Regions from separate parts of the Brevundimonas sp. EU05-FHT14B11 genome, predicted to be linked through region 2. Evidence: riboswitches for the same ligand, from Rfam matches in the RefSeq annotation. Region 2 holds a riboswitch; the other holds the start of a gene.
The links. A riboswitch is a leader RNA that binds a small molecule or an ion and turns the genes downstream of it on or off. The one in region 2 is predicted to bind cobalamin.

Region 1 (15,500 bases), on a different contig from region 2:
GACAGGGCGGCGAGCAGCTCGCCCAGCTCCTTGAGCCGCCGTCCGAGGGCGGCGCCGCCGTCGCGCGAGGCGGGCGGCAGATAGGCCCGGAAGGCGGTGTTCTGCATGGCGGCGTTGTCGAGCAGCTTGAGCAGGATCCGGCCGTAGAGCGGCGCGACGGAGAAGGTCACGTGCAGCGACCCGCCGTCCTGGGCGAGGGCGTCGTGGTACCAGCCGCGCGGCAGGTAGAGGACGTCGCCGGGCTTCATGACGACCTTCTGGATCACCGGCCCACGCGTCTGCTCGAAATAGCGGCGGGTCTCGGCGTTGTCCGGCAGGGGATCGACGGGGTTGGCCGCGCGGCCCTGATACAGGTTCCAGACCTTCTCGCCCTCGGTGTGGATCACGAAGACGTCGTGGTTGTCGTAGTGGGTGCCGAACGCCTGCACGCCCTGGAACGAGCAATAGACATTGGCCCCGACCCTGGCGCCGAAGGCCTCGCCCAGCGCGGCGGTCATCGCGGTCAGGGGCGGGTGCAGGTACATTACGTCGTTAGCGACTAGGCTGGCGCCCGTGGCCAGCAGCATCTCGACCTTCGCCGGCACGGGCCGCGGGATCGCGCCCTCCATCGTCGTCAGCGTCGTGCAGTACTGTTCGGGCGGCACGGCCTGATGGTTCATCATCAGGCGAAGGGTGTTGGCCGACCAGTTGGTGGTGCGGTCCAGCATGGCGTTGAAGTCGGCCCAGGCCAGGACCTGCCGCTTGCGGCGATCATCGCCCGCCGGGACGTGCAGCGGTTTCCGGTCATCATAGTCCGCGAAGAATTGCGCGGGCGTGATCGGGTGCAGAAGATCGTCCAGGGTGAACATGCCAAACGATTAGATCGCCCGCTTTCCCCTGTCGATGAGGTCCCATGCCCGTTCCGCCCGACCCCGCGCAGATCGCCGCCGCCCGCGAGGCGCTGATCGCGCTCGACCCCGCCCTGGGTGAGGCGCACCTGCGCCTGCCGGTGTTCGAATGGCGGCAGAGGACCGGCGGTTTCGAGGGCCTGTTCCGGATGATCGTGGAGCAGCAGGTCTCCGTGGCCTCGGCGAACGCCATCTGGAAACGGGTGGTGGACGGGCTGGGAGGCGTGGTCACGCCGGAGCGCGTGCTGGCCGCGGACATCGAGACGCTGCGATCCTTCGGCCTGTCGATCCAGAAGGCCACCTACGGCCACGAGATCGCCCGCGCCCACGTCGAGGGGCGGATCGACTTCGATCATCTTGAGACCCTGTCGGACGACGAGGCGGTGGCCCGGCTGGTGGCCATCAAGGGCGTTGGGCGATGGACGGCCGAGACCTTCCTGATGTTCTGCGAGGGGCGTACGGACGTCTTCCCCGGCGGGGACATCGCCCTGCAGGAAGCGATGCGCTGGGCGGACGGCGCGCCGCTGCGGCCCCGCGAAAAGGAGGCCAATCGCCGGGCCGAGGCGTGGAGCCCGCACCGCAGCGTCGCCGCCCATCTGCTGTGGGGCTGGTACGGCGCGGTGAAGCGGGGCGAGATCGCGCTGGAGAACCCGCCCGCGTAGCGCGAAACCGGTTTGGATGCTTTGGCATCCGAACTCAGATTTCGCTCCAACGTCGTGCCTGGAGCCTGATCCACGGCATCGATGGATCGCGAAGCGATTCCATCTCAACCGATCAGGCTCTAGGCGCTACAAGCGAAACCATGACGCCGATCATCGATCCCGCCATCGCCAATCCCGAGACGGTTCTCGGCGCGCTCGACTTCGCGGGCGTGGCCGTGTTCGCCGCGACCGGCGCGCTGGCGGCGGCGCGGCAGAAGCATGATCTGGTCACCTTCGCCTTCTTCGGCGCGATCACCGGCGTGGGCGGCGGCACCCTGCGCGACCTGCTGATCGGGGCGCCGGTCTTCTGGGTGCAGGACTGGCGCTACATCGCCGTCTGCCTGGCCGCATCGGTGGCGGTCTGGCTGATCGGCGCACGGCCCTGGCGGTTCCGCGCCCTGCTGTGGCTCGATGCGGTCGGGCTGGCGGCCTATGGCGTCATGGGGGCGGCCAAGGCCGGCGCCTTCGGCATCGCGCCGTTGATCTGCATCGTCATGGGCGCCCTGACGGCCTGTTTCGGCGGGGTGGTGCGCGACCTGCTGGCGGGGGAGCCGTCCATCCTGCTGCGGCGCGAGATCACCGTGTCCGCCGCCCTGCTGGCGGCCACCGTTTTCGTCATCGCCCGCGTGCTGGGCCTGGACATCTGGCCGGCGGCCATCGTCGGCGGCGCGCTGGGCTTCGGCCTGCGGGCCGGGGCGCTGGCCTGGGGCTGGAGCCTGCCGGCCTTTCCCGGCACCGTTGTCCGTAACTGAGGAAAAACCCGTGATGACCCTATCGCTCGACGCCTTTGGCGACGCACCCCGCTGGGCGTTCGGGGACAGCCCCGAACTGGCTGACGAGCTTCTGGCCCTGGTTCTGGCGGGCGGAAAGCGGGCGACCTGTTCGTCGCTCGCATCCTGCCAGGCCGACATCATGCCCACGGTCGGCGAACTGAGCGTGATCCTGGACGGGGCGGGAACGCCCACCTGCGTCATCCGCACGACCGAAGTCGAGATCATGCCTTATCGCGACGTGAGCGAGGACTTCATGCGCGCCGAGGGCGAGGGCGATCTGTCGCCCGAGTACTGGCGCACGGAGCACGAGGCCTACTACCGGCGAGAGGGGCATTTCTCGCCGGATATGCTGGTGGTGTGCGAGCGGTTCGAACTGGTCGGCCGCTTTTAGGCGGCGTCGCGAAAGCGTCGTCGTCCAGTCATCGCCAAGCTGTCGAATCAGGTCTAGCCTTCTCCTTGCCCTCATTGGGGCCTGACGAGGGAAGGAGACGTGTCTTCAGTCCTGTCGCTTCCATAACCCTCCGTCACGCGGAGCGGACCTGATGCAGGTCCTCAGTCGCCCCCCGTCGGGTTGGCCCGCGCTGGTGTTGAACGCCGACTTCCGTCCGCTGTCCTACTACCCGCTGTCGATCTGGCCGTGGGAGGAGGTGGTGAAGGCGGTGTATCAGGACCGCGTCGACGTGGTCTCGGTCTACGACAAGGTCGTGCGCAGCCCGTCCATGGAGATTCAGCTGCCCAGCGTGATCGCGCTGAAGAGCTATGTGGATCAGGATCGGCAGCCCGCCTTCACCCGCTTCAACGTCTTCCTGCGCGACGGCTTCGCCTGCCAGTACTGCGGCGACAGCGCCGAGCTGACCTTCGACCACGTCATCCCGCGCTGCCGCGGCGGCCGCACGACGTGGGAGAACATCGTGGCCGCCTGCGGCCCCTGCAACCTGCGCAAGGGCGGGCGCACGCCCCAGCAGGCACAGATGATGATCCGCCGCGCGCCCCATAGACCCAGCGCCTGGCAGCTGCAGGAACACGGCCGCCGCTTCCCGCCGCACTACCTGCACCAGAGCTGGCTCGACTACCTGTACTGGGACATCGAGCTGGAGCCGTAGGCTTCTGGCCGGTTCGCCGGATCAGCCGATCCGCGTCAGTCGCCGCAAACCCTCCTCCATCTCCCCGATCACCCGGTCGATGTGCGGATCCTCCCTCGACAGGCGGGCGTAGGTGTCGAGGGGCGAGCCGGGCTCGAGCAGGTCCAGTCCGAGACGATCGGCGGTGACCGCGACCGCGAACAGGGCGGGGGCCAGGGCGCAGTCGGCGATGGTGAGATGATCGCAGAGGGCGTATCGCGGCCCCTCCAGCAGGCCATCGACCATCTGGAGGCCATTCAGAAGATCCTCGACCGCGCGTCGCGCGCCCGCGCTATCGGTCCGTGGATCGGCGAGCGTCACCACCGGCGGCATCAGATAGAGATCGACGTGCTGCACCAGCAGCCGTGCGGTCGCCCGGTCAAAGAGATCGACGGGCATCAGCGACGAAGGGCTCGGGAAGCGCTCCTCCAGATATTCGAGCAGGACGGAGGACTCCCAGAGGGCGCCCCGGTCGTCGAGCAGCACCGGGACGCGGCCGGTCGGGTTCAGGTCCCGAAACTGGCGACTGTCGGGCCAGCCCGAGGGCGGCGGGACGATGTTGACCGGCAGATCCTTGGCGTAGATCGCGATACGAACGCGAGCCGCGAACGGCGAAACCGGAAGGCTGATCAGGTCCATGCCGGGGCTCCTCCAAAGCCGGTCCCCGGAAAATCGGAGCTGGGCATTCTTCGGTCTGCCCCTCCTGAGTCAATGTCGGAACGGGCTCCGCGAACCGGCCCTCGCGGCTCGTGATGATTTCCCGGAACGCCGCTTCCATCGCCGACGTTGACGGCAGGTTCCGCTTGGCCCAGTCGAGACCCCATGAAAATCCGCGTCCGCGCCGACCTCGTCTACCGCTTCGATCCGCCCACCGACGCCATCTACAAGATCCAGGTCGCGCACTGGCCGGGTCAGCATGTGCTCGAGGAACGGCTGACGACGACGCCGCATGTCGACTTCATCGAGGACGAGGACGATGAGTTCGGGGCCCGGACCCTTCGCGCCCACCTGTCCGGCGAGGTGGCCCTGACCTATGAGGCGGTGGTCGACAACGGCACCCTGAAGGGCCTGCCGCCAGTGACGGTGCAGCACGACTGGAACGACCTGCCGCCCGAGGTGCTGACCTATCTGTGGCCCAGCCGTTATTGCCCGTCGGACCAGTTCGGACGGTTCGTGGAGCGGACCTTCGGCGGCACGATCGGGGGCGGGCGGGTGCTGGCCATCCTCGACTGGATCAAGACCAACATCGACTATGAGCCCGGGGCGTCGGACAGCGACACGACGGCGGCGCGGACCTTTATCGACCGGGCCGGGGTGTGCCGCGACTTCACCCACATGGGGATCACCCTGTGCCGCGCCTCGGGCATTCCAGCGCGGGCGGTCAGCGCCTATGCCGACCAGCTGCAGCCGCCGGACTTCCACGCCATCTTCGAAGTCTGGCTGTCGGACGGCTGGTGGCTGGTCGATCCGACAGGACTGGCCCCGGTCGAGGGACTGGTGCGCATCGCCTGCGGCCGAGACGCCGGCGACATCGCCTTCCTGACGACGCAGGCGGGCTGCCGGCTGGTGCGGCAGTCGATCAGCGCGGCGGCGGTCGACTAGCGGGCCTGACGGCCCTTCCAGACCTCGATGAAGTCGAGGCGGCGCAGGACCTTGTTCTGCGGATCGATCAGCACATGAGCGCCCGCCGACGCCGTGACCTCGCCCCGGCCGCGGGTCATGGGCACGGTGACGATGCGCCCGTCGATCTCGACCTCGACCGGCATGGGGAAGGTCCCGCCGTCGCCCGTGACCCACTCCAGCGTCAGCCGGTCACCCTCGCGGGTCTGACGCAGGTCGGGCAGGGCGGCGTTGTAGAGATAGCCGCGGAAGAACCAGGTCAGGTCCCGGCCGGCCTCTTCGTTGACGATGGCCAGGAATTCATCGGTCGTGGCGTAGCGGGTGGTGAAGTTGCCGGGGCGCGGGTCCGGGCGTCCGTAGACCAACCGGGTCACCGACCGGAAGAAGGCCTCGTCGCCGATCAGCAGGCGCAGCGAGTGCGCGATCAGCGATCCCTTGTAGTAGATGTCGTTTCCGGGGCCGACCTCGCCCTTGTAGACCTCGTCCTCGGCCTTCTCGACGCCGGACACCACCGGGAAGCGATTGGCCAGGTTGTTGCGCTGGCTCAGCAGTTCGGCCTGGAAATACCGTTCGCCGTACAGCCAGCGCAGGTAGAGGGGCTGCATGTAGCTGCCCAGACCCTCGTGCAGCCACATGTCGTCGGCGTTGCGGTTGGTCATCTGGTTGCCGAACCACTCGTGCGCCAGTTCGTGGTGCAGCAGCCAGTCGTAGCCCTTGCCGTCCAGCCGATAGCCGTTGCCGTAGGCGTTGATGGTCTGGTGCTCCATGCCCAGGTGCGGGGTCTCGACCACGCCCATCTTCTCGTCGCCGAAGGGGAAGGGGCCGACGGTGGCTTCGTAGAAGTCCATCATCGGCGTGAACTCGGCGAACAGGGCCTGCACCTTGGCCGGGTCGTCCGTGCGCAGGTGCCAGTAGGACATCGGGATCGTGTTGCCGAAGCGGCTGCGGTAGCCGGTCGTGACCTCCTCGTACGGCCCGATGTTCAGGGCGATGGCGTAGGTGTTGGGATTGGCGGCGGACCAGTTCCAGGTGGTCCAGCCGTCGCCGTGATCCTGCTTGCCCATGAAGCGGCCGTTGGAGGGGGCGGAAAGGTCCGAGGGCACGGTGATGTGCAGGTCGACCCGGCCGGGTTCGGCCAGCGGGCTGTCGATGCAGGGCCAGAAGATGTCGCAGCCCTCGGGCTGGACGGCGGTGGCGATCCACGGCTTGCCGTCGACGGTCGTGGCCCAGACGAAGCCGCCGTCCCATGGGGCGCTGGGGGCCACGCGCGGGGCGCCGGCGTAGGCGATGCGCACCGCGACCTTGCCGCCCTCGGCGAGGGGACGGGGCAGGGGGATGGTCATGCGGCCTTCCGGATTGCTCCAGCCGCCCGGTCCGACCTCGGCGCCGTCGATCTGGACCGACGAGACGGTCAGCAGGGTGTCCAGCTCCAGCACCACGGCCTCCAGCGGGGCGGTGGCGGTGATCTCCAGCACGGCGACGGCGTCGATGGCCTTGTCGTCGGGGATGACCTTGATCGACAGGTCCGCCCGGTCGATGCGCATGGCCAGCTGTTCCGGCGTGCGGGGCTGATCGGTGCCCAGGGTGAAATCGGTGGATTCGCGGGTGATCTCCGGCGTGGCGGCATCCTGCGCCAGGGCGGGTGCGGCGGTCAGGGCCAGAAGCGAGGCGCCCAGCAGGGCGGCGCGGCGGATGGATGCGGACATGGCGTGACTCCCCGGCGAACAGGCGGGCAGACTGGCGGGGCGGCGACCGTCACGCAACCGCCAAGGTCTGGCTTCAAGCCTCCAGTCCGCGCGCCTTGCGCTGGGCCCGGGTCGCCCGCCGGGCCCAGGCCTTGTCGATCTGTTCGCGCAGCCGGTCGTCGTCGGCCGCGGCGTAGCGCACCAGCACCGCCGGCCAACCCTCATAGTGCGGGGTCTGGAAATAGGTCCCTGGCTCGGTCTCCTTGAGGAAGTCCACCGTGCCGAGGTCCAGCGCCAGGGCCAGGGCGTCCGGCTCGCGCCCTTCGTTGACGATCCAGTGGCCGCGCACCCGTACGCAACGCCCGCCGTGCAGGGTCGAATCCTCGGCCCCCGGCTGGGTCAGGGCGTAGGCGAACATCTCGTCGCGGGTCATGGGCGCAGGATGCGCCGCCTTTCGCGCAAAGCAAAAGGGCCGGTGTTTCCACCGGCCCCTTCAAACGTGATGGTCGTCGCGGATCAGGCGGCGGCGGCTTGTTCAGCCAGCTTGGCCTTGATCTGGCGCTTGATGCGCTGGGCGGCGATCGACAGCTGCTCGTCGCGAGCCTTGACGATGAAGGCGTCCAGGCCGCCCTTGTAGTCGAGGGTGCGCAGGGCGGCGTTCGAGATACGCAGCGAGAAGGTCTGGCCCAGAGCGTCCGAGCTGACCTTGACCGCCTTCAGCGACGGCAGGAACCGGCGCTTGGTCTTGATGTTCGAGTGGCTCACGCTGTGGCCGACCATCGGGCCGATACCGGTGAGTTCGCAACGACGCGACATCTGACTATCCTTCGGAGCCGTCCGCGAAGCGTGCAGACGCATGAAACAGGTGCGCGCGGGACGACATCCCGCGCGAGAGGTGGGGCGTATAGAGGAAGAGTCTGCCGGGCGTCAAGGCGTGGGGCCGTTCAGCCGCCGTTCAATTCCGGCCATATATCCCTTCTAGTCATAACGGACCAATCGCCTGAGGGGCCACGAGATGAAGACCGTCCTGACCCGAGCCGCCGCCGTCGCCGTGCCCGCGATCATCGGCGCCCTGTTCCTGGCCGCGCCCGCGACCCCGCAGGCGGCCATGGCGGCGCAGACCGGCGGGGACACCGTCCTGCCCGGCTACTGGGAGTATACGACCAGCGCGGTGGGGTCGCGCGACACCCAGCAGAAATGCGTCCGCCCCAGCGAGATCAACCGGTTCTTCGGCGGCCTGTCGACGCGCCGCTGGCGCTGCACCTATCCGGTGCGTCAGGTCGGCAACGGCAATGCGCGCTTCGAGGGCGTCTGCACCGACCACAAGAACCGCCGGGTGAATGTGCGCCTGAACGGCACCTATACGCAGGAAAGCTTCACCTTCCGCGGCGGGGCCCAGCTGGCGCGCGGCACGCCCTACCTGCCGGCCTCGATCACCGCCCGCCGTCTGGCGGCGACCTGCCCGGCCGACGCCGAATACTTCTGATCCCGGAGGAGGACCTCCCGCCGTCGATGACGGCGGGGGGCCGCCCGCGGGCCTACCAGTAGCCGCCCGGGCAGGAGCCGACGGCTTCCGCGACGACGAAGTCCGACTTCGAACCGGCCAGCGGGCCGGAGCCGACGTTGCCGTTGACGCACCGGTCGACCTGGATGCCCACCACCGTCGTCAGGGTGGCGTCGCTGTAATAGGTCTTCTGGTACATGAGCCCCGGGGGCACGGCCGAGGCCGCGCCGGCGATACCGGCGACGGCGACCGCCGCCGCGAGCGCCAGAGACTTGATGAGCTTCATAGCAGACCCTCCTTTGGTGAAGGTCCGCATTGGGGCAAACGGCGACGCGCCTGTACAACCCCAAATAAGGTGAATGGATAACGTTCGCGTGTTTGGAGAAGCTAGTGTGTGGCGGCGCCGGGCTTCAGCTTCAGGATCTGGTGCAACACGACCGCGATCACGGCGCCGACGACGACCCCGATCACCGCCGAGATCAGGGCGGTGGTCAGCCAGCCGGCGAGGCCGCCGATCGGGCCCAGCGCATGGGCGACCGTATGGGCCAGCTGCTCGACCGGCACGGCGGGCCAGTCCAGCCCCAGGGTGTGCGTTCCGTGAAGCAGGATGCCGCCGCCGACCCACAGCATGGCGGCGGTGCCGATCACGGACAGGGACGACATGACGATGGGCATGCCCTTGACCAGCCAGCGGCCGACGGTCCTGCTGAAGCGCGACGGGCGCTCGGCCATGTGCAGGCCGATGTCGTCCATCTTCACGATCAGCCCGACCGCGCCATAGACGATCACGGTCATGCCCAGGCCGACGACGATCAGCACTCCAGCCTGGGTCCACAGCGGGGCGTCCGAGACGTCGTTCAGCGCGATGGTCATGATCTCGGCCGACAGGATCAGGTCGGTGCGCACGGCGCCCGCGACGGTCGTGGCCTCCAGATGGGCGGCGTCGCCCTCGACGGGCGCATCTTCGCCATGGCCGCCGCCGAACATCTCCATCAGCTTTTCGGCCCCCTCGAAACAGAGGTAGGCCCCGCCGCACATCAGCAGCGGCGTGATGGCCCACGGCGCGAAGGCGGTCAGCAACAGGGCGACGGGCAGGATCAGCAGCAGCTTGTTGCGGATCGAGCCGATGGCGATCTTGCCGATGATCGGCAGCTCGCGGCTAGGCGACAGGCCGGTGACGTATTTCGGCGTGACCGCCGCGTCGTCGACCACGACCCCCGCCGCCTTGACCCCGGCCTTGCCCGCCGCGGCGCCGACATCGTCGATCGACGCCGCCGCAAGCTTGGCGATCCCCGCCACATCGTCGAGCAGGGCGATAAGTCCGGAGGGCATGGGCGCGGTCACAGGTGAGAAGGGGAGGCCGCAGGGGTACGGCAGGCGAGGGCGCGTGTCGATCCGGGCGCCTTCCGATGCGGCGTCCAAAAACACATAAGGATATCCTTATATGTTTCTTGACTTTGCCCCGACGCCCGGCATTGTAGCGCCTGTCGTGGTCTGCGCGTCGTCTTCGGGCGGCGCGGAGCTAAGAGGGAAGCCGGTGCGACGCCGGCGCTGCCCCCGCAACTGTAAGCGGCGAGCCGAAGGTTCATCACGTGTCACTGGGGGTTCGCTCCCGGGAAGGCCGGACCCGAAGCCGTGACCCGTGAGCCAGGAGACCTGCCCCGACAGATAACGTCCTCCGGCGGGGTGTCCGGTCAGGTCGCCTGTGCGCCGCCGGACCGTTTCCGCGCGGGCGTTCGCGCGTCCCTGCCCGAAGCCTTGCCACCAGCAAAGGCTTCGCATCATGACCGCCCGTCTCCCCGTCCAGGTCGCCACCCTCGGCTTTCCCCGCATCGGCCCGAAGCGCGAACTCAAGACCGCGCTTGAGCAGCATTGGTCCGGCCGGATCGACGACAAGGCCCTGCTGGCCGCCGCCGCCGAGCTGCGCGGCCAGGCCTGGCGGCGCCAGCGCGATCTGGGCGCCGATATCGTCCCGTCCAATGACTTCTCGCTCTACGACCATGTGCTGGACGCGACCGCCATGGTCGGCGCCGTGCCGGACATCTACGGCTGGACCGGCGAGCGGGTCGGGCTGGAGACCTATTTCGCCATGGCGCGCGGGTCGCAGGGTGACGGCGAGACCGTCTGCGCCCACGGCCATTCGCACGGCGGCGACGGAGTTCCCGCCGCCGAGATGACCAAGTGGTTCGACACCAACTACCACTACCTGGTGCCCGAGTTCACGGCGGACCAGGCCTTCCGGCTGGGTTCGACCAAGGCGTTGCACGAGTATCTGGAGGCGAAGGAGCAGGGGATCGAGACCCGGCCCGTGCTGCTGGGACCGGTCAGCTATCTGCTGCTGGGCAAGGCGCGGGCCGTCTCGAGCGGCGCGGCGGCGAACGACGCGGGCTTCGACCCGCTGACCCTGCTGCCCAGGCTGCTACCGGTCTACGCGGAGGTGCTGCGGTCGTTGGCGCGGGCGGGGGCGACCTGGGTGCAGATCGACGAGCCCTGCCTGGTCACTGACCTGAGCGACACGGCGCGCGAGGCCTACGCCCATGCCTACGCCGTGCTGAGCGATGTGACCCCGCCGATCAAGCTGATGCTGACGACCTGGTTCGGCGCGATCGGCGACAATCTGGAAACGGTGCTGACCCTGCCGGTGCACGGCCTGCACGTCGACCTGGTCCGCGCGCCGGAGCAGCTGGACGCCGTCGTCGCGGGCGCGCGGCCGGACCTTGTCCTGTCGCTGGGGGTGCTGGACGGGCGCAACGTCTGGAAGGCCGACCTGAACGCCGTGCTGGACCGGATCGAACCGGTGGTCGCGGCGGGCCGTCAGGTGATCATCGCCCCCTCATGCAGCCTGTTGCACACCCCGATCGATCTGGAGCGCGAGACCGCGCTGGACGCCGAGGTGAAGGACTGGCTGGCCTTCGCGGTGCAGAAGATCGCCGAGCTGGCGACGCTGGCGAAGGCCCTGAACGAGGGGCGCGACGCGGTGCGTGAGACCCTGGACGCCTCGACCGCCTCGGTGGCTTCGCGCCGGGTCTCGCGGCGCATCAACGATGCGGCGGTGCAGGCCCGGGCCGCCGAGCGCGACCCCGACCTGAGCCGGCGCACGGCCTCGTTCGAGGTGCGCCGCCTGCTGCAGGACGCCCGGCTGGGCCTGCCCGACTGGCCGACGACCACCATCGGCTCCTTCCCCCAGACCCCCGAGGTTCGAAAGGCCCGCGCCGACCACGGCAAGGGCGTCCTCGACGACGGGGCCTACGAACAGTTCCTGCGCGAGGAGACCGCCCGCACGGTCAGATGGCAGGAGGAGGCCGGTCTGGACGTGCTGGTCCACGGCGAGTTCGAGCGCAACGACATGGTCCAGTATTTCGGGGAGCAGCTGTCGGGCTTCGTCTTCACCAAGGCGGCGTGGGTGCAGTCCTACGGCTCGCGCTGCGTCCGCCCGCCGATCCTCTACGGCGACGTGTCGCGGCCGAAGGCCATGACGGTGGAGTGGTGGCGCTACGCCCAGTCCCTGACCGAGCGGCCGATGAAGGGGATGCTGACCGGTCCTGTGACGATCCTGAACTGGTCCTTCGTGCGCGACGACCAGCCGCGCAGCGAGACCTGCCGCCAGATCGCCTTCGCGATCCGGGACGAGGTGGTCGACCTGGAGACCGCCGGCGCCCCCATCATCCAGATCGACGAGGCCGCTTTGCGCGAGGGCCTGCCGCTGCGCCGCGCCGACTGGCAGGCCTATCTGGACTGGGCGGTCGAGGGCTTCCGCATCGCCGCCTCGGGGGTGCGGGACGAGACCCAGATCCACACCCACATGTGCTATTCAGAGTTCAACGACATCATCCGGTCGATCGGCGCCATGGACGCCGACGTCATCTCCATCGAGACCTCGCGCTCGAAGATGGAGCTGCTCGACGCCTTCTCCGGCTATCGCTATCCGGCCGGGATCGGGCCGGGCGTCTACGACATCCATTCGCCGCGCGTGCCGGCGGTGGAGGAGATGACGGCCCTGCTGAAGGCCGCGGCCGCCAAGCTGCCCGTCGGCCAGCTGTGGGTGAATCCGGACTGCGGGCTGAAGACCCGCCAGTGGCCCGAGACCGAGGCCGCCCTGCGCAACATGGTGGCGGCGGCGAAAGCGGTGCGGGCATGACCGTTCGCCTGATCGACATGGTGTTCCCCGGGGACGCCAACCACCACGGCACCCTGTTCGGGGGCGTCGGGCTGGCGCACCTGGACAAGGTCGCCTTCCTGGCCGCCAGCCGCCACGCGCGGCGGGCGGTGGTGACGGCCGGGTGCGAGCGGATCGACTTCGCCGCCCCCGCCCGCATCGGGGAGATGGCGGAGGCCACGGGCCGGGTCGTGCGCACGGGCCGGTCGTCGCTGGGCGTGGAGGTCGAGCTTCACGCCGAGGCCCTGCTGACCGGCGAGCGGCGGCTGTGCACGCGCGGCCTGTTCAACATGGTCGCCCTGCGCAGCGACGGAGACGAGACGCCGCTGTCGCCGGTCCAGGACGAGGCGGAGGAGGCCGATGGCTGGCTGCGAACGGTGGAAATGGTGTTCCCCGGCACGACCAACCACTACGGCACCCTGTTCGGCGGCGACGCCCTGAAGCTGATGGGCAAGGCGGCGTTCGTCACCGCGACGCGGTCCGCCCGCGCCGTGGTGGTGATGGCCGCCACCAACCGCATCGACTTCAAGGCCCCCATCGACGGCGGCGACATGATCGAACTGGTCTCGCGGGTGAAGATGACGGGGCGCAGCTCGCTGGCCGTCGAGGTTCAGCTGTGGGCCGAGGGGCTGGTGAGCGGCGACCGGCGCCACTCGGCCACGGCGGAGTTCATCATGGTCGCCGTCGACCGGACGGGGATACCGACGCCGGTGTCCTGAGGCTCAGGCGGTCCAGAAGCCATTGCGCCGCCGCGGCGGCCCCGTCTCTCCGGACTTCGCCTGCGAGCGCCGCAGCCCGCGCTGTCGTTTCGGGCCGCAGCGCCGCGTCCAACGCCGCCGTCAGCGTCTCGACCGTGGGCGTTGGGCCCTCGTGCGCCACGCCGACGCCCAGGCCGGCGACCCGGGCGGCCCAGTAGGGCTGATCGACGAGCTGGGGGACGATGACCTGCGGCGCTCCGGCGCGGGCGGCGGCGGTCGTGGTGCCCGCCCCGCCGTGGTGGATGACGGCGGCGACGCGGGAGAAGAGGGCCTGCTGATTGATGTCGCCGACCCGGAAACAGTCAGCTCCGTCGTCGGGCAGGGCGAAGCCGGCCCAGCCGCCGGCCAGAACGACGCGGCGGCCATGGGCGCGGGCGGCGGTGACGGCGGCCCGCGCCGCGTCCTGCGAGGCGGCCATGCTCATGCTGCCGAAGCCGACATAGACAGGCGGCGCGCCGGCCTCGAGAAAGTCGTCCAGCCCCTCCGGCAGCGGGCGCGGGTCCGGCAGGATCCAGGCGCCGGTCTGGACGGCGGCGCACAGGTCGGTCGGCGCCCAGGGCCACAGGGCCGGGTCCGAGGCCAGGAGCGGGCGATCAGAGAAGACCTGGTCGCGGACATTGTCGGTCGGCGACAGGCCGACGGAGGCGCGCAGACCGTTCACCGCCTCGCCGAACAGCGCGTTCATGACGCCGATGTTGAGGTCCCACAGCGCGCGGTTATCGGTCACCTCCGGCGGGTGGGGATGGCCGGGATAGGGGAAGGGGGCGTGATGCTCGGACGGCAGGATCAGGGGGCAGAAGGAGACGTGGGCGTAGGCCGCGCCCTTCTGCTCGGCCACGGCCTGCGAGGCCGCGCAGGACGGCATCAGGCCGGTCGCCACGATCAGGTCGCAACCCTCGGCCGCCCTGGAGATCGCGCCCAGCTGGGCGAAGGCCATTTCGGCCGCGCGTTTGGGCAGGTCCACCGGCGGCTTGCCGGCGACGGCGATCCAGTCGCGGATACCCATGAAGGCCGGGACGAACGGCACGCCGGCGCGGGCCAGCAGGTCGATGAACTCCTGATCGGGCGGGGCGCAGACCACCGCTTCCGCGCCTTGCGCCTGAAGCGCCGCGGCCAGCGCCGCCATCGGCTCGACGTCGCCGCGCGATCCATAGGTCGTCAGCAGAATACGCATTCGGTCACCCTCCATTCCGAGGGTTCCGGACTCTGCGCATAAAAGCCGGCGCGCCAAGCCTTGAACGAAACTGTTTCGTGCCCACTTCCAGTCCAACTGGACGGTCAGTCGGGCAACCGAAGCGCCTTCCACTTCAACACAGCCGGAAGTCGGGTCCCCTCCGCCCAGGCCGTGAACGCTCCCAGGATGTCCTCGAATTCCAGAACTGTCAGGCCGCCTTCCGTCTCCGCGCGGAAGTGGCGATCCGCGCCGCCGTCGCGGCGCTCGAGCGTGAAGCCGCCGTCGGTCCAGCGGGTCTGGATGTAGTCCTCGGGGGCGGCCTCAAGGATCAGGATGTCGTTCGGGCCGGTTTCGGAAAGCGCCTCCTGCAACTCGGCCGCGGAGATCACACCGGTCCGCGTCGTCTCGTTGACGATCAGGGTCAGCGTCCGGAGCGGAGCGGTTGCAGACGGCGTTCGCCTGGACGGCCCCGTCGCATTGCGCAGGAAGCGGACCAGAGGGTCGGCCTCAACATGCATCGCGTTCCGCAGCCAGACGCCCAACAGCCACAGGGGGATGAAGATCGCGGCCATGAACGGGATAGACCGCAGGGCTTCGGTTGCATCCCGTCCAGTGAGAAGCGCCACGAGCGGGACGAACAGGAAGGCTACGCCGATCAGGGTCACGCCAATGACTCCGTTCAGGTCGGAGCCCGCGCGGCCGGTGATCCGGGCGCCCGAGGGGTCGGAGGAAATCCAGCCGATGAGCATGGGGCCTCGGGTTATGCCCGTCCACCACAGGCAGACCAGGGAGCCGAGGATCCAGCCGCGGGCGCCGTTCTTCTGTTCGAACCAGCCCTTCGCCCGGCGGCGAATGCGGGCCTTGGCCTCGTCCGGCGAGAGGGGCGACAGGATCTCGAACGGATAGCCGAACGGTTGCAACGCCATGAACTCTCCCGACCTTCCGCGCTCGCCGGGAGTCTTGTCGGGCCCGCCGGTCCGCGCAAGACAGGGCAAACAAAAAGGCCCGGGATCGCTCCCGGGCCTTTCGTATTCCAGCGATGCGCGTCGATCAGGCGGCTTCGGCCTCGGCGGTCGCCGCGACGATGGCCTTCTTGGCGCTCAGCGACTTGCCGAGCAGTT
Region 2 (15,500 bases):
GCCCGTCAACCTCGATCCCGCGCAGGGCCAGGGCGTCGAACAGGCGGCGCGGAGCCTCGGGATCGGCGAGATCTTCCGGGATCACGGTGACGGCCGAGCCGACGCGCCGCAGGTCCTCGGCGAGCGCCTGCAGGGGACCCTCGCGGCGCGCGGTCAGGACCAGGTCCCAGCCCTCGGCGGCGTAGACACGGGCCAGGGCCGCGCCGATGCCCGCGGAGGCTCCGGTGATCAGGACGGTGCGGCGCCGACCGGGGTTCACGCGCGGATCAGGCCGCGACGGGGCAGGACTTGTGCGGCGTGAAGGCCGCCAGCGAGGACGGATTCTCGGCCAGCAGGTCGGCGATGGTGACCTTGGACAGGGCGTCGGCCGCGGCCAGTTCGGCGGCGGTCAGGGCCTTGGCCACCTGACGCGGAATATGCTCGCTGACCGGGCAGCCCTTGGCCCCCGCGGGCGGCGAGCCGATGTGGGCGCAGCCGTTCACGGCGGCGAGCACCTCGTTCAGCCGGATGTCCTCCGGACGGCGCAGCAGCCAGGCGCCGCCGGACGCGCCGGGGCGGGTGGCGATCAGGCCGGCCTTGGCCAGCAGGGCGGTCACCCGGCGTACGACGACGGGATTGGTCGGCACCGAAGCGGCCAGAACCGCGCTGGGCGCGGCGTCGGCGGCGGAATACGCGCCCTTGTGGGCCAGATAGGCCAGAGAGTGGGCGGCGACGGGAAAGCGTTGGCTGTCGGACATGGGTCCTCGTTTCAGACGTCAAGATAAGCGCTCGAAGGGCGTTTCACAAACCGGCGCCACCTTCGCAGATGCAGCACGATTGAATCGCTCTATGAAAGGGCCTAAAGGCTCGCGGCTCTTTTGATGGGGCCGCGTCTCGCGGAGCCCCGGAGGAACTTCATGGCCGGGGCCCCTCCCCAAGCTGAAGATGGCGAGAACCCCGCCAGCCAGCCGTCCGACACCGATACCGCCGCCTCCCAGACCCCGCCCTCGCCGGCGGAGGCGCACGGGCTTGGCCACACGGTCGGCAAGGCGGGCAAGTTCGGCCTGATTATCGGCGCCATCGGCGTGGTCTTCGGCGATATCGGCACCAGCCCGCTCTACGCCCTGCGCGAGGCGATCGCCCATGCCCGCGACGGCGTCGGCGGCGACTTGGCCGTGATCGGCGTGGTCTCCCTGGCCTTCTGGGCGCTGATGGTGGTGGTGACGTTCAAATACGTCTTCTTCCTGATGCGCGCGGACAACAAGGGCGAGGGCGGCACCCTGGCCCTGATGGCGCTGGCCCAGCACGCCATCGGCCGACGCAGCGCCCTGATCTTCCTGCTCGGCGTTTGCGGCGCCGCCCTGTTCTACGGCGACGGCATCATCACCCCCGCCATCTCGGTGCTTTCCGCCATCGAAGGGGTCAAGGAGGCCCCCGGCATCGGCGGAGCCCTGGATCCCTTCATCGTGCCGGTCGCCGCCGGCATCCTGGTCGCCCTGTTCCTGCTGCAGGCCCGGGGCACGGCCGGCCTGGCCAAGTATTTCGGCCCGATCACCGCCGTCTGGTTCCTGAGCCTGGGCGTGCTGGGCCTGATCCACATCTTCGACGACGTCTCGATCCTGCGGGCCCTGTCGCCCCACTACGGGGTTCAGCTGCTGCTCAATGACGGCTTCCTGGGCTTCGTCATCCTGGGCAGCGTCTTCCTGGCGGTGACCGGCGCCGAGGCGCTGTATGCGGACATGGGCCATTTCGGCAAGGCGCCGATCCGCGCCGGCTGGCTGTATTTCGTCCTGCCCTGCCTGACGCTGAACTACCTCGGCCAGGGGGCGCTTATCCTCGCCCACCCCGGCGCCGCCGAAAACCCGTTCTGGAGCATGGTGCCGCAGGTCATCTACTGGCCGATGCTGGCGCTCGCCACGGCGGCCACGGTGATCGCCTCGCAGGCCGTCATCACCGGCGCCTTCTCGGTGACCCAACAGGCGGTCCAGCTGGGCCTGCTGCCCCGCATCCAGATCCTGAACACCTCGGAAAGCCAGGCGGGCCAGATCTTCGTGCCCGCGGTCAACAGCCTGCTGATGATCGGGGTCCTGGTGCTGCTGTTCGTGTTCCAGAGCTCGCACAACCTGACCGCCGCCTATGGCGTGGCGGTGACCGGAGTGATGCTGATCAACACCCTGATGGCGTGGTTCGTCATCACCAAGAAGTGGAACTGGCCGATCTGGGCCGTGCTGGGCTGCCTGATCCCGTTCGGCTTCATCGACAGCGTCTTCCTGACCTCCAACCTGCTGAAGATCCCGCAGGGGGCCTGGATGCCGCTGGTGCTGGGCGCGGCGCTGGTGCTGCTGATGTGGACCTGGGTGCGCGGCACCCAGATCCTGTCGGCCAAGACCCGCAAGGACAGCCTGCCGCTGCTCGACCTGATCGAGATGCTGCGCGCCCGTCCGCCGCACCGCGCCCCGGGCACGGCCATCTTCCTGACCAGCGATCCGGACATCGCCCCGGTCGCGCTGATGCACAATCTCAAGCACAACAAGGTGCTGCACGAGAAGAACGTCATCCTGACCGTGCGGACCACGGACCGGCCCCGTGTCGATCCGGCCAACCGGGTGTCGATCGAGCCGATCTCGGACGACTTCAAGAAGCTGGTCATCTCCTACGGCTTCATGGAGCAGCCCAATGTGCCCAAGGCGCTGGGCGTCTGCCGCAAACAGGGTCTGAAGTTCGACATCATGTCGACCAGCTTCTTCCTGGGCCGCCGCTCGGTCATCGCCTCGGCCACCGAGGGCATGCCCATGTGGCAGGACCGGCTGTTCATCTTCCTGATGCGCAACGCCGCCAACCCGACCGACTTCTTCCACATCCCGCCCGGCCGCGTGGTCGAGCTGGGCACACAGGTTTCCGTATGACCGGACGTGACACCGGCCGGAACTCGGCCTCCCGCGGGCGCCGCATGGCCGACAAGGCGCGCGGTCCGCGTCCGCCGCGGGTGGAAGCCCCGCGAGACGAAGCGGCCGACATCGGCGTCGAGGCCCGCCTGGCCGCCGGCGTGCTGCTGAACGCGGCGCTGGAAGGCCGGGGCGGTCTCGACTCCGCCCTGAACTTCCGCGAGGTCGCCTCGCTGGAAGGCCCCGACCGCGCCTTCGCCCGCGCCGTGGCCATGGCCGCCCTGCGCCGCCTGGGCGAGATCGACCAGATCCTCGACCGTCGCCTGCAGAAGGCGCCGCCGCTGGCGATCCGGACCATCCTGCGCGTCGCCCTGGCCCAGACCCTGGTGCTGGAGACCCCGGCCTTCGCCGCGGTGTCGACGGCGGTGAAGCTGGCCGAGCGCGATCCCAAGACCCGGCCCTACAAGAACCTGGTCAACGCCGTGCTGCGCGGCGTGGGCCGCGACGGTCCCGGCCTGACCACGGCCGAGAGCAATCTGCCCGAATGGCTGGCCGCCCGCTGGAAGGCGACCTGGGGCGAGGCCGGTCTGAACGCCCTGGCGCTGGCCGCGCGCGAGGAGCCGGCGACGGATCTCAGCGTCAAGCCGGACGCCGATCCCGCCGAGGTGGCCGCCCTGGTCGAAGGCGAAGCCCTGCCGGGCGGAACCGTCCGCACCGGCCGCCGCGGCGACGTGGCGAGCTGGCCGGGCTTCGAGGACGGGAGCTGGTGGGTGCAGGACGCCGCCGCCGCCGTCCCCGTCCGCCTGCTGGCCCCCAAGGCCGGGGAATCCATCATTGACCTGTGCGCCGCGCCGGGCGGCAAGACCCTGCAGCTGGCCGCCTCGGGCGCCTCGGTCGTAGCGCTGGACCGGTCGGAGACACGCCTGAAGCGCCTGCGCGCCAATCTGGAGCGCACCAAGCTGGAGGCCGAGATCGTGGTCACCCCGGCCGAGGACTGGGAGGACGACCGCGCCTTCGACGCCGTCCTGCTGGACGCGCCCTGCACGGCCACCGGCACCTTCCGCCGCAATCCCGAGGTCCTGCGCGCCACCAAGCCCGCCGAGGTCGCCAAGCTGGCCGACGTGCAGCACCGCCTGCTGGACGCCGCCGCCGAGCGGGTGAAGCCGGGCGGCCGCATGGTCTATTGCGTCTGCTCGCTGGAGCGCGAAGAGGGCGAGACCCAGATCATCGCCTTCCTGCGCCGCAACCCGGCCTTCCGGACCGTCCCCGCCGTCCCCGCCGAGGTGGGCGCGCCGGACGAGGCGCTGACGCCCGAAGGCTGGCTGCGCATCCTGCCGTCCATGTGGGCGGAAAAGGGCGGTCTGGACGGCTTCTTCGTCGCCCGGCTGGACCGCGTCGCCTAGGCGACGTCCATCACCACATAGCTGGGCGTGATCCGGGGCTTGAACCCCAGGGTCTCGTAGAAGGCGATGGTGTCCGTATGCCCGATGCGGGCGTGCAGGAAGACCGTGTCGCCCCGATCCAGGATACGTTGGCCCACCGCCCTCATCAGCGCTCCGGCGTAGCCGTGGCCGCGATGGTCGGGATGGGTGCAGACCCCGCTGACCTCGCTGAAGCCTTCCAGGCTCAGCCGCTCGCCGGCCATGGCCACCAGCGCCCCCTCGTGCCGGATGCCGATGAACGGGCCGAGCAGATGGGTCTTCGAGAAAAAGGGCCCCGGCTGGGTCAGGGCGGCCAGCACCAGCATCTCGGGTCCGTCCGCGTCGGTCAGGGCCTCGAACGCGACCTCCCGACCGCTGGCGCTCATGGCTGTCGCCGTCATCTGCAGGCAGTCGATCCGGTCGATCTCCACGAGGCCTGGCGGCACGACCGGATCGGCCTCGAACAGGGCTACCCGGCCGGTTTCACGGGCCAGGGCGACCCAGTCGTCGGCCCTCGCGTCCGGCCCGGCGGCGGCGAACAGGGCGTAGGCCGGATCGAACCGCATCACCCCGCCCTCACGGATCGAGAGCGGCGCCTGACGGGTGGACAGGGCGTTCCAGACGGCGCGGTCGAGCGGATGGTTCGAGGACATGCCCCTACCTAGTCGCCCCGGCGACATTCGCCAGACCCCGCGGGACGCGGGGTCTGGAAATCGCCGTCACGCCCGCCAGAAGCCCACGATCTTCTTGACCTCGTCCACCACCGGATCGGCGATGGCCGAAGCGCGTTCGGCGCCGTCCTTGAGGACGCGGTCGATCTCGGCCGTGTCGGCCATCAGGCGGCGCATCTCGGCGGTGACGGGGGCCATGGAGGCCACGGCCAGCTCGGCCAGGGCCGGCTTGAAGGCGCCGAAGCCCTTGCCGCCCCATTCGCGCAGAACCTGCTCCCGGGTCTCGTCGGCCAGGGCGGCGTAGATGGTCACCAGGTTCTTGGCCTCGGCGCGGCCCTCCAGCCCCTCGACCGCTTCCGGCAGGGCGTCGGGGTCGGTCTTGGCGCGGCGGATCTTGGCCACGATGGTGTCGGCGTCATCGGTGAGGTTGATGCGCGAGGCGTCCGACGGATCGGACTTGGACATCTTGGCCGCCCCGTCGCGCAGGCTCATCACCCGCGGCGCCGGACCCTGGGTCAGGGGCTCGGGCAGGGGGAAATAGCCCGGGACGCCGAAGTCGTTGTTGAACTTGGCGGCGATGTCGCGGGTCAGTTCCAGGTGCTGCTTCTGGTCCTCGCCGGTCGGCACCTCGGTGGCCTTATAGAGCAGGATGTCGGCCGCCTGCAGCACCGGATAGGTGTACAGGCCGACGCTCGAGCGCTCCTTGTGCTTGCCCGACTTCTCCTTGAACTGGGTCATGCGGTCCAGCCAGCCGAGGCGGGCGACGCAGTTGAAGATCCAGGCCAACTCGGAATGGGCGCGCACGGCCGACTGCGGGAAGATCACGGACTTCGACGGATCGAGGCCCGAGGCCAGATAGGCGGCGGCGATCTCGCGCGTCTGGGCGGTCAGCAGGGCCGGGTCCTGCCACACGGTGATGGCGTGCAGATCGGCCACGAAAAGGAAGCAGGGCGCGCCCGTGTCCTGCAATTGTGTGAAGCGCTTCAGGGCGCCGAGGTAGTTGCCCAGGTGCAGGGCGCCGGAGGCCTGGATGCCGGACAGGATGCGGCGCGGGCCGTCATAGGCCGGAACGGTCTGGGCCGGGGTGGAATCGGTCATGGTCGGTACTCGGGAGGAAATCTGGATCAGGCGCGCGGCAGCGCGCGCGGGAAGGCGCCGGAGAAGATCAGCCGCGCCATCGGCGGACGGTGAAGGTCTGTCCTGAAATCGTCATTTCATCGCGCTTATCGTCTCGCTGGCGGTCAGTCCAGACCGGACGAGATGGAGGCTCCCGGCTCGCGGCGCAGCACCGCCTTCAGTTCGGACAGGCTGACAGCCCGGAAGGCGATCAGGCAGACCCCGTAGACCACCGCGCCGAGGGCGCAGACGACCACCACGGCGACCTCCTTGGCGAGGAAGACGCGGCTCAGGATCTCATAGCCGATCCCCGCCGCCAGCAGGCCCGCCGCCATGACGGCGCTGGCCAGCAGCACCCGCGACAGGCGCGACAGGAAGGGAGTGGTTGCGCGCCACGCCTTCTCCCGGATCAGGGTCCCGCCCAGCAGGGCGACGTTGACCCAGGCCGACAGGCTGGTGGCGATCGCCAGCCCCAGCACGCCGTCGGCGCCCATGGACTGAAGCAGGAAGAACAGACCCGTGCCGACCACGACGGTGATCCCCACCGAGGTGACGGCGAAGATCATCGGCCGACGCGTGTCTTGGCGGGCGAAGAAGGGCGGGGTCAGGACCTTGGCCAGCACGAAGGCCGGCACGCCCCAGGCGAACTGGCGCAGCACATCGGCGGTGCGGGCCGCGTCGGCGCTGGTGAAGGCGCCGCGCGTCACGGTGGCGTCGATGATGAAGAAGGGGATGACGAACAGGGCCACGGCGGCCGGCAGGGTGAAGGCCATCGACAGGGTGATGCCGTCATCCAGCGTGCGGCGGCCGCCCTCGTGGTCTCCGGTGACGAAGGCCCGGGTCAGCCGGGGCACCAGCGCCAGGCCGATGGCCACGCCGACAAGGCCCAGCGGCAGCTGGTACAGACGGTCCGCGTTGTACAGCACCGACCGGGCGCCCTCGTTCGAGCCGGTCAGGAACTGGCTGACGACCGAATTGATCTGCAGCGCGCCGCCCGCGAGGACGCCGGGAATGGCCAGGGCCAGGGTCTTCTTCACCCCGGCGGTCAGGCGCGGCCACGACAGCTTCAGCCGCACGCCGAGCCGGCGCACGCCCCACCACAGCAAACCCGCCTGAAGCACGCCCGAGACCGTGACCGCCGCGCTGACCGCCAGCAGGATGTTCGGCTGGCTCATCGGGATCAGGCTGGGCGCCAGAAGCGGCACGAGGGTGCACAGGTTCAGGAACACCGGCACCCCGGCGGACAGGGCGAACCGGCCGCTGGTGTTGAGCACGCCCGACAGCAGCGAGGCGATGGTCATGCAGGCCAGATAGGGCATGGTCAGCTGGGCGGCGGTGACGGCGGCCCACATGACCCCGGAATCGTCCTTCCAGGCCAACAGCAGCACCGGCATGATCCACGGCATCAGCACCTGCAGCAGGATGCAGAAGCCGGCGACGACGGCGAACATGAAGCTGAGCGCCTCGGAGGCCGTGACGGCGGCCGCCTCCTCGCCCTCGCGCTCGCGCACCCCGCCGTAGATCGGCACGAAGGCCTGGGCGAAGGCGCCCTCGGCGAACAGGCGCCGGAACATGTTGGGCAGCATCAACGCCGTGGTGAAGGCGTCCATCATCGGCCCTTGGCCGAAGCGGGCCGACAGGACCAGATCGCGGGCGAAGCCCAGAAGGCGGCTGCCCAGGGTCAGGGTCGCTTGCACCAGGGTGTTGCGGGCGAGGCTCATCGGGAACTCAAGGGCGGCGGGAGCTGCTGGATTAGCGTGCTTCAGGACGGGGCGATACGGGCCGTTTCCGGTCGAATTCGGAGACGTCGCGCAGGCTGGCGCGGACCGGCGCGGAAACCGAGCGGCCGTTGGCGTCGCGGCGGTCCAGCACGGCCTCGAGCTCGGCCCGCAGCTGCTCCAGCTTGGCGCCCGGCCTGGGACGTCCGCCCCTCGCGTCGGTGACGTAGAAGCTGTCCACCGCCCGCTCGCCGAAGCCGGCGATATGGGCCGAGCGGATCGACAGGCCGTGGTCGGTCAGCATGCGCGACAGTTCGGCCAGCAGGCCGGGACGGTCGGCGCCCGACAATTCGATCACCGCCGCGTCGGGGCTTTCGTCCAGATCGATCAGCACCACTGGCCGCACATCGAAGGCGGCGCGGCGCGGATTGGGCTGCGGCTCGGGCGGAGGGGCGGACCGGTCGCCCCGGGCCGCGCTTTCCAGCGCCGCCACCAGCCGGGTCAGCCGGCGCGGCTCGGCCTGGCCATAGGGGGCGCCCGATCCGTCCTGCAGTTCGAACACATCCAGCGCCGTGCCGTCCTCGGCGGTGGCCACCCGGGCCCCGACCACGTCCGCCCCGCCCGCCGCCAGCGCCGCCGCCAGATCGGCGAACAGACCCGGCCGGTCCTTGGCCGCCACGGCGACGCGCGCTGCGGCCAGGGGCTCGCTGCCCTCGTCGTTCTTGCGCTCGGCGACGATGCTCGCCGCCGCGCCCGAGGCTCCGGCGCGGGCGACCAGATCGGGGAAGTCGGCCAGCGGGTCGGCGCGGGTCACGTCCTCGCCCCGGAACACGCCCTCGGTGCGCTGATACAGGTCGCGCATCAGCTGGCCTTTCCAGCCGTTCCACACCCCCGGCCCCACGGCGCGGATGTCGGCCACGGTCAGCACCAGCAGGGTCCGCAGCCGTTCGGGATCGCCGACCAGCCCGGCGAAGGCTCGCACCGTCGCGGGATCGGACACGTCGCGCTTCTGGGCGTAGTCGCTGAGGGCCAGGTGATGGCGCACCAGCCAGACCACGAACTCGGTCCGGCGCGGATCGATGCCCAGCCGGTCGCAGGCGCGCCGCGCGGCGATGGCCCCATCCTCCAGCTGCCCCCGGTCGCCGCCCTTGCCCACATCGTGCAGCAGCATGGCCAGCATCAGGGCCTCGAAGTCGTCGATGCGGTGGACGATCTCGGTGGCCGTCGGATGTTCGGCCTGAAGCTTGCCGCGCCAGATGTCGTTGATGATGCCGATGGCCTGCAGCGTGTGCTCGTCGACCGTATAGGCGTGGTACATGTTGAACTGGGTCTGGCCGACGATCCGCCCCCATTCGGGCAGGAAGCGGCCCAGCAGGCCTGTCTCGTTCATCAGCGTCAGCACGCGATAGGGCCGCTGCCCCGTCAGGATGTCGAGGAAGGCGCGGGTCGCCTCGGCGTCGCGGCGCAGCGACGGCGTGACCAGCGACAGCGACCGCGTCACCGCCGAAAAGGCGTCGGGGTGCAGGTCCAGGTCATGCTCGTCGGCAGTGCGGAACAGGGTCAGCAGCTTGGTCGGGTCCTCAGCGAAGACCTCGGGCCCCGTCACCGACAGGCGGCCCGAGACTTCGACGAAGCCCTCGACGCCCAGATTGCGTTTCCGGCCCGGGATCAGCCGCGACAGGCTCATCGTCGGCTTCTGATGGCGCGCCTCCAGCTTGGCCGACATGGCCCGGGTCAGGGCGCCCACGTCCCGCGCCACGATGAAGTAGCGGCGCATGAACCGCTCCACCGCCGGCTCGTCGCCCCGTCCTTGCCAGCCCATCCGGCGGGCCACCTCGGGCTGCAGGTCGAAGGTCAGCTTTTCCTCGGCCCGACCCGCCAGCAGGTGCAGATGCGCCCGAGTGCGCCACAGGAAGTCGAAGGACTCTTCGAACGTCCGGCGTTCCCGCGAGGTCAGCAGATCGTCCATGACCCGCGCACCCAGCGGGCTGTCCGGCGCCAGCGAACGGGCGATCCAGAACAGGGTGTTGAGGTCGCGCAGGCCGCCCTTGCCGTCCTTGACGTTGGGCTCGACCCGATAGCGCACCGCGCCGGTCTTCTGGTGGCGGACGTTCCGCTCCTCCAGCTTGGCGGCGATGAAGGGGCGGGGATCGGCCTTGGCCACGAAGGCCTGGAAGCGGGCGATGAAGTCGTCCGCCAGCTTCTCGTCCCCGGCCAGGGGGCGGGCCTCCAGCAGGGTGGTGCGGACCATCATGTCGGTTCGGGCCAGCGCCAGCGAGTCATCGACCGACCGCGCCGCCTGCCCGACCTTCACGCCCAGGTCCCACAGGACGTAGAGCATGAATTCGATCACCTGTTCGGTGCGCGGAATCGACTTCCACGGGCGCAGGAACAGCAGGTCCAGGTCCGAGAAGGGCGCCATCACGCCGCGTCCGTAGCCGCCCACGGCGATCAGGCTCAGCCGCTCAGCCTCGGTGGGATTCGGGGCCGGATAGAGGACATCGGTGGTGAAGCGCCACAGGGCGGTCAGCATGTCGTCGGCGGCGGCGGCGTAGAGCCGCGCCACCTCGACGCCCTCGCCCCCCGCCTCCAGCCGCCGGGCCGCCTTCGCCCGACCCGCGTCCCAGCTCTCGCGCAGGATCGCCGCCACGGCCCGACGCACATCGGACGCCCCGGCCGTTTCCGCCAGCCGCGCGTCGAGGGTCTGGTTCACCGGCCTGCCGGCCCTTTGGCTAAACCCTTGAGGCGATACAGGGCCTCCAGCGCCTCGCGCGGGCTCAGCTCGTCGGGCTCGATGCCCTTCAGCGCGTCCTCGACCATCGAAGGCCGGGCCGGTTCGGGCGCGGCCGGCTCGGCCATGGCGAACAGGGGCAGGTCGGTGAGATTGGCGCCGGCGGTCTTCTCGCCTTCCAGCCGGTCCAGCACCTCGCGGGCGCGGGCGACGACCGGTCCCGGCACGCCGGCCAGCCTGGCCACCTGCACGCCGTAGGAGCGGTCGGCGGCGCCCGGCGCGGCCTCGTGCAGGAAGACCAGCTCGCCGTTCCACTCCTTGGCCCGCATGGACAGGTTGCAGACGTGGGCCAGCCGCGTCTCCAGCACCGCCAGCTCGTGATAGTGGGTGGCGAACAGGGTGCGGGCGCGGTTGCGATCGTGCAGCGCCTCGGTCGTGGCCCAGGCGATGGCCAGGCCGTCGTAGGTGGCGGTGCCGCGGCCGATCTCGTCCAACACCACGAAGCTGCGCTCGGTGGCCTGGGTCAGGATGGCGGCGGTCTCGACCATCTCCATCATGAAGGTGGACCGGCCGCGCGCCAGATCGTCGCCCGCTCCGACCCGGCTGAACAACCGGTCGACCACGCCCAGCCGCATCGATTTCGCGGGCACGAACGCCCCGGCCTGGGCCAGCACCACCAGGAGGGCGTTCTGGCGCAGGAAGGTCGATTTACCGGCCATGTTCGGCCCGGTGACGATCGACAGTCGGGCGCCGGCCGCGCCCGAACCGTCAAGCCGGCAGTCGTTTGGCGTATAAGGATCACCCGCCGCCTTGACCGCCGCCTCGACCACCGGGTGACGCCCGGCGGCGACCTCGAAGCAGAGGGTATCATCGACGTGCGGCCGCACCGCCCCGACCTCCTGCGCCCATTCCGCCAGGGCGGCGTGGGTGTCGAGCTCGGCGAGCGCTTCGGCCACGGCCTGGAGCGGCTGGGCCAGGGACTGGACCGTGCGCCGCCAGATCTCGAAGGTCTCGCCCTCGATGGCCAGCGACCGGTGGCCGGCCTGGCTGATCTTGGCGTCCAGCTCGGACAGTTCGACGGTGGTGAAGCGGACCTGGTTGGCCAGGGTCTGGCGATGGATGAAGGGGCTTTCGCCAGTGGGGCGCAGCAGGGGTTCGGCGGCCTTGGCGCTGGTCTCCAGGAAATAGCCCAGAACGGCGTTGTGCTTGATCTTGAAGGCCACGCCGGACTCCGCGACCGCGCGGGCCTCCAGATCGGCCACAACCCGGCGGCTGTCGTCGCGCAGGCGGCGCGCCTCGTCCAGCTCGGGGCGGAAGTCGGGGTTCACGAAGCCGCCGTCGCGCGCCAGATGCGGCGGCTCGGCGACCAGCCCCTCGGCCAGATCGACCAGCAGGCGGCCCAGGTCGGGCGTCAGGGTCAGACGGTCGACGCAGGATGCGATGCGGGGCGGCGGACCGGTCAGGGGATCGGCCACCGGCGGGAACAGGCCGGCGATCCCCTCGGCGATCGACAAACCGTTGCGGATGCCGGCCAGATCGCGCGGCCCGCCCCGGCCCAGCACGAGCCGCGACACCGCGCGGGCCACGTCCGAAGAGGCCTTCAGCCCGTCGCGCAGATCGCGGCGCAGATCGCGGCGCTCCAGCAGCCATTCGACCGCATCGAGTCCATGATTGATGGCGACGGGATCGCGCAGCGGACGCGCCACCCGCTCGGCCAGAGCCCGGGCGCCGCCCGAGGTCACCGTGCGGTCGATCGAGGCCAGCAACGAACCCTCGCGCTCGCCGCGCTGGGTCCGGTCGATTTCAAGGCTGAGACGCGTCGCCGGATCGATGGCGAGGAAGCCGGTGTCGCCGGTGCGGCGCGGCGGGGTCAGGGCCGGGATCTTGCCGGCCTGGGTCGTCTCCAGATAGGCGGCGATCAGGCCCAGGGCCGAGACCTCCGCCTCCTCGAAGGCGCCGAAACCGTCCAGCGAGGCCACGCCGTACAGGCGCTCGACCCTGGCCTTGGCGCCGACCGGCTCGGCCAGCGCCTGCGGCAGGGCCTGGACCACGCCGCCGGACCCGTTCAGCGCGTCCTTGGTCGCCTCGTCCGAGAACAGGCGATCGGGGACCAGCACTTCGGACGGCCGGAAGGACGACAGGGTCGCGCCCAGGTCCTCCAGCGAACAGGCCACCACATCCACCGCCCCGGCCGACAGCTCGACCACGGCCACGGCCGCCCGGCCCTTGCGCACCGCCACGGCGGCCAGCCGGTTGGCGCCGCGCGCGTCCAGCAGCGAATCCTCGGTCAGGGTGCCCGGTGTGACCACCCGCACGACGCCGCGGTGCACCACCGCCTTGCCGCCGCGCTTCTTGGCCTCGGCCGGATCTTCCAGCTGTTCGCAGATGGCCGCCTTGAAGCCCTGCCGGATCAGCCGCGCCAGATAGCCGTCCAGCGCATGCACCGGCACCCCGGCCATGGGGATGTCGTCGCCGTTGTGCTTGCCCCGCTTGGTCAGGGTGATGCCCAGCGCCGCGGCGGCGATCTCGGCGTCCTTGAAGAACAGCTCGTAGAAGTCGCCCATGCGGAAGAACAGGATGGCGTCCGGCTGTCCGGCCTTGGCCGTCAGATACTGGGCCATGAACGGCGTCGCGCCCTCCAGGGACGGGACGGCGTCGGCGTGCGGCGAGTGAGCGAGGGGAGCGTTCATGCGTGTCGTCAGGGTGACGGATCGGAGCAGCCGTCTCAAGCGCGATCCGCATTCCTTGCACAAGCGTCGCTGCACTGCGACAAGCCGCGTCGGCGGTTAAGGGAACACGGTGCGAAACCGTGGCTGTGCCCGCAACTGTAGGCGGCGAGATCGCTGTCCGCCCGGAGCTCGCTCCGGCGCCACTGGCCTTCGGGCCGGGAAGGCGAGGGCTTCGATTGTCGACCCGCAAGCCAGGAGACCTGGCCGCCACCGTCGCTCGCCGCTGTCCGGGACCAGGCAGAGGCGCGGGGACTTCCGTCGCAGCGACCCGATCTTGCGCCGTCCGGACCTTCGGGTTCGGCGGATCGGTTCGCTCACATGAGGCCTCTCGCGCGCATTCGCGGGGCCTGTACGGGGTTTTCGCTCATGAAGCGCTCCATTCTGCTTTCCACCGCGGCCATGGCCGCGGCCTTCGCCGGTCCCGCCTTCGCCCAGGAGGCGCAGGACGATTCCCTGCCCGAGATCGTGGTCACCGCCACCCGCATTCCCTCCATCGTCGCCGACACGCCCGGCGCCCGCGTGATCGACAGCCGGACCATCGAACAGCGGGGCGCCGTCTTCGCCGCCGACATCCTGTCCGACGTTCCCGGCCTGTCGGTGACCCGCTCAGGCGCCTTAGGCGGCGTCGCCCAGGTCCGCATGCGGGGCGCCACCCCCGGCAAGACCCTGGTCCTCGTGGACGGCGCGCCGGTCAACGACGCGGCCGAGCCCAACGGCGCCTATGATTTCTCGGGCTTCGACCTGGGCGACATCGAGCGCATCGAGGTCCTGTCCGGCCCGCAGTCCTCGCTGTGGGGTTCCGACGCCATCGGCGGCGTGATCGCCTTCACCACCAAGGAAATCGACGATGTTCGCGCCGAGGCCGAGGCCGGCAGCTTCGGCACTGTGCGCGGCCGCCTCGCCGGCGGCGTGGCCAATGAGACCTGGGCGCTGGGCGGCTATGTCTCGCGCTTCACCACCGACGGCGTCTCCGTCGCCGATGAGGCCAACGGCAATCCTGAGGCCGACGGCTTCGAAAACACCACCGTGGGCGTTCGCGGCCGCTACGCCGTGTCCCCGACGGTGAAGCTGGAGAGCTCGGCCCGCTGGTCGCGGAGCGAGGCTGACCTCGATAACGGCTTCCCGGTCTCGGACAACGCCGACCGTTCGGAATCCGAGCAATGGTCGGGCTTCACCCGCGCCGGCGTCGAAGCCTTCGGCCTGGACCACCAGTTCAGCGTCTCGGCCTCGAACATCGAGCGCGAGACCTTCAGCGCCTTCGGTTCGGTCTTTGAAGCCGACCGCCAGGCCTACCGCTGGCAGGCCAACGGCGAGACCGGCGCCGCCACCTACGCCTTCGGCGCCGAGCGCGAAGAGAGCGAAGGCAGCATCTCGACGGGCGCCAAGGTCGATCTGGGAACCACCTCGGTCTTCGGCACGGGCCGCTATCAGGTCACCGACGCCCTCAGCGTCACCGGCGGCCTGCGCTTCGACGACACTGACGACTTCGGCTCCAGGACCACCGGGCGCGTCTCGGCGGCGTGGGACTTCGGTTACGGCTTCACCCTGTCGGGCGCCTACGGCACGGGCTTCAAGGCTCCGTCGGTCAGCCAGGCGGTTTGCGACTTCTGCTTCTCGTCGATCCCCTTCCCGACCCTGCGTCCGGAAAAGGCGGAAGGCTTTGAGGCCGCCATCGGCTGGCGATCGGCTGACGGCCGCATCGAAGGCCGGGCGACCGCCTACCACCTCTCGGTGGAGGACCAGATCACCTACTTCTTCGATCCGGTCACCTTCGACAGCTACTACATCAACCTGGCCGAAACGGCGACGGACGGGATCGAGCTGGAAGGCCGGGCCCTGCTGGGCGGCGGCTTCGACCTGAGCCTGGCCTACGCCTGGACCGACGCAAAGGACGAGAGCAACGGCCGTGCGTTGGCGCGTGTGCCGGAACATGCGGGCTCGGCGACCCTGGGCTGGACCGGCGATCGCCTGTCGGGCGCCCTGACCGTGCGTGCCGAAGGCGACGAGCCTGACACCAACTCGGCCACGGCCGCGACGCGCGAAGGTTTCGTCACGGCGAACCTGAACGCGGCCTACGTCCTGACCGACAACGTCACGCTGACGGCCCGGGTCGAGAACCTGGCCGACAAGCACTATCAACAGGTGCTGGGATACGGCGAGCCGGGTCGCTCCGGCTACGTCGGGATCAGGCTGCGCTACTGATCCGCGCGCGAGGCCCGGCCGCTGCGGCGGCCGGGTGCTCGAGCTGAA

Region 1: another riboswitch for cobalamin. It lies ahead of metE (5-methyltetrahydropteroyltriglutamate--homocysteine S-methyltransferase); the one in region 2 lies ahead of AC3WRV_RS01555 (TonB-dependent receptor plug domain-containing protein).

Annotation. Positions count from the first base shown of each region.
Region 1 is NZ_JBYTCY010000003.1:356,891-372,390, reverse strand. Features, by position in the region: gene AC3WRV_RS15030 (cupin domain-containing protein) at 1-848, opposite strand, end outside; gene AC3WRV_RS15025 (DNA-3-methyladenine glycosylase family protein) at 893-1,549, shown strand; gene AC3WRV_RS15020 (trimeric intracellular cation channel family protein) at 1,690-2,340, shown strand; gene AC3WRV_RS15015 (ASCH domain-containing protein) at 2,354-2,752, shown strand; gene AC3WRV_RS15010 (HNH endonuclease) at 2,904-3,464, shown strand; gene AC3WRV_RS15005 (glutathione S-transferase family protein) at 3,486-4,121, opposite strand; gene AC3WRV_RS15000 (transglutaminase-like domain-containing protein) at 4,305-5,084, shown strand; gene AC3WRV_RS14995 (M1 family metallopeptidase) at 5,081-6,808, opposite strand; gene AC3WRV_RS14990 (MmcQ/YjbR family DNA-binding protein) at 6,882-7,220, opposite strand; gene rpmB (50S ribosomal protein L28) at 7,304-7,603, opposite strand; gene AC3WRV_RS14980 (DUF3617 domain-containing protein) at 7,803-8,273, shown strand; gene AC3WRV_RS14975 (hypothetical protein) at 8,326-8,577, opposite strand; gene AC3WRV_RS14970 (DUF808 domain-containing protein) at 8,679-9,623, opposite strand; cobalamin riboswitch at 9,765-9,969, shown strand; gene metE (5-methyltetrahydropteroyltriglutamate--homocysteine S-methyltransferase) at 10,075-12,429, shown strand; gene AC3WRV_RS14960 (acyl-CoA thioesterase) at 12,426-13,166, shown strand; gene AC3WRV_RS14955 (glycosyltransferase) at 13,120-14,379, opposite strand; gene AC3WRV_RS14950 (hypothetical protein) at 14,484-15,305, opposite strand; gene AC3WRV_RS14945 (CarD family transcriptional regulator) at 15,430-15,500, opposite strand, start outside.
Region 2 is NZ_JBYTCY010000001.1:300,439-315,938, forward strand. Features, by position in the region: gene AC3WRV_RS01510 (SDR family NAD(P)-dependent oxidoreductase) at 1-259, opposite strand, end outside; gene AC3WRV_RS01515 (Rrf2 family transcriptional regulator) at 267-737, opposite strand; gene AC3WRV_RS01520 (potassium transporter Kup) at 897-2,885, shown strand; gene AC3WRV_RS01525 (RsmB/NOP family class I SAM-dependent RNA methyltransferase) at 2,882-4,267, shown strand; gene AC3WRV_RS01530 (GNAT family N-acetyltransferase) at 4,264-4,938, opposite strand; gene trpS (tryptophan--tRNA ligase) at 5,005-6,054, opposite strand; gene murJ (murein biosynthesis integral membrane protein MurJ) at 6,198-7,793, opposite strand; gene glnD ([protein-PII] uridylyltransferase) at 7,825-10,503, opposite strand; gene mutS (DNA mismatch repair protein MutS) at 10,500-13,211, opposite strand; cobalamin riboswitch at 13,311-13,452, shown strand; gene AC3WRV_RS01555 (TonB-dependent receptor plug domain-containing protein) at 13,617-15,452, shown strand; gene AC3WRV_RS01560 (aldo/keto reductase) at 15,436-15,500, opposite strand, start outside.